One region of the Erwinia sp. SLM-02 genome, then DNA from elsewhere that is predicted to be linked to it. Evidence: predicted binding sites of a transcription regulator. Region 1 holds the regulator's gene; the other holds the start of a gene.

Region 1 (3,128 bases):
GGGCCAGATAAACAATAAAGAATTTTGAGGGCATAGTTGACTCGTAGAGGGCAGTTTTTTTTCGCTGGAAGTGTAAAGGGATGCAGTTGGGCTTGTGAAACGGTAATATTAGTCGGTTGCGTTGAAAATTTTTGCAGGCAAAAATTATGTGGTCAGAACATTCTCTGGAAGTGATTGAAGCGGTGGCCAGAACCGGCAGCTTTACCGCCGCGGCGGCTGAACTTCACCGGGTCCCCTCCGCCGTGAGCTATACGGTGCGCCAGCTGGAGCAGTGGCTGGCCGTCAGCCTGTTTGAGCGCCGCCACCGGGATGTGGTACTGACCGAGGCCGGGCGCGTATTCAGCGAGGAAGGGCGTTCTGTTATCAAAAAAATGCTTTCCACGCGCCGGCGCTGCCAGCAGGTGGCAAACGGCTGGCGTGGCCAGATTAATATTGCCGTCGATCGCATCGTCAGACCGCAGCGCACCCGCCAGCTTATCGTCGATTTCTATCGTCACTTTCCCGACATGGAACTGCATATATTCCCCGAGGTGTTTAACGGCGTATGGGATGCCCTGGCGGATGGGCGCGTGGATGTGGCGATCGGTGCCACCCAGGCGGTGCCGGTAGGGGGGCGTTTTGCCTTTCGAGATATGGGCAGCCTGAACTGGCGCTGTGTGGTGCAAAGCGGGCATACCTTGCTGGCACAGCCGGGGCCGCTCAGTGACGACCTGCTGCGCGAGTGGCCCTCCATGACGCTGGAAGACACCTCGCGATCGTTGCCAAAACGCACCACCTGGACGCTGGATAATCAACGACGGCTGGTGGTCCCGGACTGGGAAAGCGCCCTGGACTGTCTGCGTGCCGGGCTGTGCGTGGGGATGATCCCGGGGCACTTTGCGCAAACCTGGATCGCTCAGGGAGGGATCGCCGAACTGGCGCTGGCGAATCCGTTTCCGATCAGCCCCTGCTGCCTGAGCTGGTCGGAACAGAGCGCCTCACCCGCGCTGAGCTGGCTGCTGGAGTATCTTGGCGACAGCGAAACGCTGAATGCGGAATGGCTGTGTGAACCGTCCGCCTGAGCGAACGGCCGGGCCGGATGGGATCAGCGACGATAGTCGCGGAACGGACCGTCAGCGACGGAACGGCGTTCAATCAGTGAAGGATGAACTTCGATAGTCTGCGGCTCTTCACGCTTGCTGGTGATGCGGTCAAGCAGCATATCGAAGGCGGTTTCTCCCAGCCGCTCTTTCGGCTGGTGCACCGTGGTCAGCGCCGGGGTGAAATAGCGCGCGTTGCGCACGTTATCATAACCGATCACCGAAATATCCTGCGGAACGCGCAGGCCCATCTCATCGGCCGCGCAAATCGCGCCCATCGCCATCACGTCCCCACCGCAGAAAATAGCGGTAGGGCGCTGTTTCTGGCCGAGGATTTGCTGCATGGCCCGATAGCCGGATTCGGGTTCGAAGTCGCCCTGAACCAGCCACTCTTCGCGCAGGGTGATGCCGGCTTCGTTCAGTGCCTTAAGAAAACCGGCATGGCGTCCGCCGCCGGTATTGCGTTCCAGCTGACCCGGGATTGCGCCGATATCGCGATGTCCACGCTCAATCAGGTAGCGCCCGGCCAGATAGCCACCCTCAAAGGCGTTGTCCAGTACGGTATCGGTAAAGTCGCCGCGCGCTTCACCCCAGTCCATCACCACCATCGGGATATTGCGGTGGTCTTCCAGCATAGCGATCAGGGAATCCGGGTACTCAGAGCACATCACCAGCAGCCCGTCGACGCGCTTTTGCGCCATCATCGACAGGTAAGCCTGCTGCTTATTCAGGTCGTTATGGGCGTTTCCAAGGATCAGGGTATAGCCTTTGGCAAAGCAGCGGTTTTCCACGGCTTCAATGATTTCGGCAAAGTAGGGTGCTTCGCTGGATGTTGCCAGCAGGCCGATAGTTTTGGTGTGGTTAACCTTGAGGCTGCGTGCCACGGCGCTGGGGGAATAGTGCAATTCTTTAATTGCTGCCCATACCGCTTCACGAGTCTCTTCAGCTACAAAGCGCGTTTTATTAATTACGTGGGACACCGTAGTGGTCGAAACCCCGGCTCGCTTTGCCACATCCTTAATTGTTGCCATTAAACTTATACTCCTGGTGTTATCGTAACTATTTGATAACAGGTTGGTTAAACGTTTGCCTGGGTGCAGCCTTTTCCCGCCAGACCAAAATGGTTTGGGTGCTGCCGCAACGGGTCGGAAAGGGGAAAAAATCGTCCGTAGAGTGACTGCAGAGCTGGCAAAAACCGTTTCCGCTGCTGTTGCGCAACGGAAAAGAGGAATTCTAACAAGGCTGCGCAGAGAAAACGAGATTTTTACGGGTAACTGTGGGAAAATCTTTGTGCATACATTTTACAGGGTTATTAAGGAGAGACGATGAGTACCGATCTGAAATTCTCACTGCTGACCACGGTGGGTGCGCTTCTGATGATTATTGCATTTAGCTTCACGGCTATTCTGCACTAAAAAAATCGGGAGGAGCCAGGCTCCTCCCGATTTGCATCTGCATCCGGCGTTGCGCAATCAGCGAATGGTTTTGGGTGTCATCATCCGACGGGCACCAATGTAGTGCTCCTGCCAGTAATCATCGCCCAGCGCGCTCACCTGGATATCTTTGCCGGTTCTCGGCGACTGAATGAATTTCCCACCGCCAAGATACACACCAACGTGATCGGCAGTGCCGCGGCCGTTGATACGGAAGAACACCAGGTCACCTTTTTCAAGCTTGTCGCGCTTGATCGCAGCGGCATCGCGCAGGTGATACATTTCATTTGCCGTGCGCGGGATTTTGAATTTCACCAGATCTTTATAGGCATACCACACCAGCCCACTGCAGTCGAAACCCGTCTGCGGCGACGTGCCGCCCCACTGATAGGGCTTACCGAGCTGGCCCATCAGCTTGTTCATCGCGGTTTCACGCGCTTTCTGGTAGCGGGCGCGGTGCGCCTTACTCAGCTTAAGCGGGGATTCAGGCGACTCAACTTCATCACGCTCGATAGCGCGCAGCGGGCCTTTCCTGCCTTTTTTGGTCTGTAATGATGCCAGACGCTCGCGACCGTAGCGCTTTTTCTCCATTTTACCGATGCGCGTTGTTTTCACT
Region 2 (3,128 bases), on a different contig from region 1:
GACGCTGAAAGACGGCAGCATGATGACCGCGCGTCTGCTGGTGGCCGCCGACGGTGCGAACTCGTGGCTGCGGAATAAAGCAGATATCCCGCTCACCTTCTGGGATTATCAGCATCATGCGCTGGTGGCCAATATCCGCACCGAGAAACCGCACGATGCGGTGGCCCGGCAGGTGTTCCACGGTGAAGGTATTCTGGCCTTCCTGCCGTTGAGCGATCCGCATTTGTGTTCAATCGTCTGGTCGCTGCCGCCGCAGGAAGCCACGCGGCTGCAGTCGATGCCGGAAGAGGTGTTCAACCAGCAGCTATCGGTGCATTTTGATCTGCGCCTGGGGCTTTGCAAGCTGGAAAGCGATCGCCAGGTATTCCCGCTGATGGGGCGCTTTGCACGCAGTTTTGCCGCTCACCGTCTGGCGCTGGTGGGCGATGCCGCCCACACCATTCATCCGCTGGCGGGGCAGGGTGTGAACCTTGGCTTTATGGATGCCGCGGAGCTGATCGGTGAGATCCGCCGCCTGCATCTGCAGGGCAGGGATATCGGCGAGCATCTGTATCTCAGGCGCTACGAGCGCAGCCGCAAGCACAGTGCGGCGCTGATGCTGGCCAGCATGCAGGGGTTCCGCGAGCTGTTTAACGGTAATAATCCGGCGAAGAAGCTGTTGCGTGATGTCGGGCTGGCGCTGGCGGATAAGCTGCCGGGCGTGAAGCCTAAGCTGCTGAAGCAGGCGATGGGGCTGCATGATTTGCCCGAGTGGCTGCGTTGACGGGGCGGGACTTTGATTTGTTCTGATGTGGGCCGTGAGCTGAATGCTGTGTGAGCGCTTTAACCTGGTTGTTTTCTGGATGCGGTGCGCACGCTAACCGGCGGCTCCCTCGTCCGGGCGGTCCTCGCGTCGCGCTTTGCGCGATGCCTTCACTTCACTCGCCAGCCTTCGTAGCGGGGCAGACGGGGCGTCCTGCCCCGGCCGCCTCTTTCGCCAGCGTCCTGCTGGCTCATACGAGCTTCCTCACTCCGTTCAGCGCTGTGGATTGCCCGCTCGAGGGAGCCGCCGGTTCGCTTAGTGACTTCTGCGTCGCCTGAAAAAGTCCGGCACATTCGTTTAATGGGTTGAGACTTTGATTTGCCCCAATGGGCCATCTTCGTTTTATTCCTGATTAAAAAAGCCATCACATAGCCGTAAAGATGACCCGCCGCTGCGCCAGACGGGCAATCCGCAGCGCTGAGGTGGAGGCATCAGGCCAGGAGACGCCAGCAGGGAAGCTGGCGTCAGGCTAAGCCGGGCAGGACGCCCGTCTTAGCCGGTCCGGCAGGCTGGATGCCGTAACCGAAGGCACCACGCGAAGCGTGGCGCGAGGACCGACCGGCAGGCGTAGCGGCGGGTCAGCGGGCGCAGAATTGCCAGCGCATCAACATCAATCGCATGAGATACCCGCAACTAACTCAGCCCTAATTGTCAGTTGTTTTCCCGTAATTTTTCACCGTTTTATCTTCCCTTGCACCAATGGTGCACCCGCCGCCCCATCATTGTGCTTCGTTTGAATTATTCTAATTTCACGCGCCCATTCGCATTATTTTTAATAATGCGATAACAAAATTCAGGAAGTTGTTTTTTATACATCGAATGCGGAATCTTTGTGATTCATCTGCGTTTAAGCCGATTTATTGCGGGTTTTGTGTGCGTTTTTCCAGAAATCCAGCGATAGATACTGGCAGTGAGTTCAGGGGCTTTATTGCCGAACTGTGATTTCGACCCCGTTTAACTTATGGTTAATTGCCATTTTCGGTGGTAAGTTCAAAGCCAAGATAACGTTTGCGTCAGGCCGCTAACGAGCGGTAAACGGGCGCGTCAATCACCCTGCATCCACAAGGATGGCGGACAGACAGCACAGGAAGACTATGACTCAGCAAACCCCGTTGTTCGAACAGCATCAAGCCTGCGGTGCGCGCATGGTGGACTTTCACGGCTGGATGATGCCGCTGCATTATGGGTCGCAGATTGATGAACATCACGCGGTACGCACCGATGCCGGGATGTTCGACGTTTCGCATATGACCATTGTCGATCTGCACGGCGCCCGCACGCGGGAGTTCCTGCGCTATCTGCTGGCGAACGACGTGGCAAAGCTGACTCAGCCGGGTAAAGCGCTTTATACCGGCATGCTGAACGCCTCCGCTGGCGTCATTGACGATCTGATTGTTTACTTTATGAGCGAAGACTTTTTCCGCCTGGTGGTGAACTCCGCCACGCGCGAGAAGGATCTGGCGTGGATTACCGAACATGCGGCACCTTACGGCATCGATATCCACGAGCGTGATGATTTAGCGCTGGTGGCGGTGCAGGGGCCGAATGCTCAGCAGAAAGCGCAGACGCTTTTTGATGACGCGCAGCGTGCGGCGGTCAGCGGTATGAAGCCGTTCTTCGGCGTGCAGGCGGGCGATTTGTTTATTGCCACTACCGGTTACACCGGCGAAGCGGGCTATGAAATTGCCCTGCCGTCCGACCAGGTTGTGTCGTTCTGGCAACGGCTGCTGGCGGCGGGCGTCAAGCCCGCGGGTCTGGGAGCACGCGACACGCTCAGGCTGGAAGCGGGCATGAATCTGTATGGGCAGGAGATGGATGAAGGCGTCTCTCCGCTGGCGGCCAATATGGGCTGGACCATCGCCTGGGAACCGGCCGACCGCGAATTTATTGGGCGTGAAGCGCTGGAATCCCAGCGTAAGAGCGGCACCGAGCAGCTGGTGGGGCTGGTGATGACCGAAAAAGGCGTGCTGCGCAACGAACTGCCGGTGCGTTTCACCGACGCCGACGGCAACCCGCGTGAAGGGGTTATCACCAGCGGATCGTTTTCCCCGACGCTGGGCTACAGCATTGCGCTGGCGCGGGTTCCTGCCGGCATCGGCGAACAGGCCATCGTGCAGATTCGCAACCGCGAAGTGCCGGTGCAGGTGACCAAACCCGTTTTTGTCCGCGCCGGTAAACCGGTAACAAAATAAATCTGAATCTACCCGTCCTGTTGATGCCGGACAGGGGCTGTAAAACGCGCCGGCGGCATAAACGTATAGCGGAATTATCTTTTTTGGAGAGCGTCGATGAGCAATGTACCAACCGATCTGAAATACCGTGACAG

What was found. Region 1 encodes PurR, which represses purine synthesis genes. Its sites were predicted from a motif close to CANGCAAACGTTTGCNTG; they were not measured.
Region 2: a site for PurR is predicted at 1,800-1,817, ahead of gcvT (glycine cleavage system aminomethyltransferase GcvT). Genes of this name have one in related genera too.

The regions. Positions count from the first base shown of each region.
Region 1 covers NZ_JAQISN010000001.1:1,380,083-1,383,210, forward strand. The annotation lists gene punC (purine nucleoside transporter PunC) at 1-34, opposite strand, end outside; gene punR (DNA-binding transcriptional activator PunR) at 147-1,061, shown strand; gene purR (HTH-type transcriptional repressor PurR) at 1,085-2,110, opposite strand; gene cydH (cytochrome bd-I oxidase subunit CydH) at 2,405-2,494, shown strand; gene PGH32_RS06410 (C40 family peptidase) at 2,552-3,128, opposite strand, start outside.
Region 2 covers NZ_JAQISN010000002.1:172,093-175,220, reverse strand. The annotation lists gene ubiI (FAD-dependent 2-octaprenylphenol hydroxylase) at 1-763, shown strand, start outside; gene gcvT (glycine cleavage system aminomethyltransferase GcvT) at 1,897-2,994, shown strand; gene gcvH (glycine cleavage system protein GcvH) at 3,091-3,128, shown strand, end outside.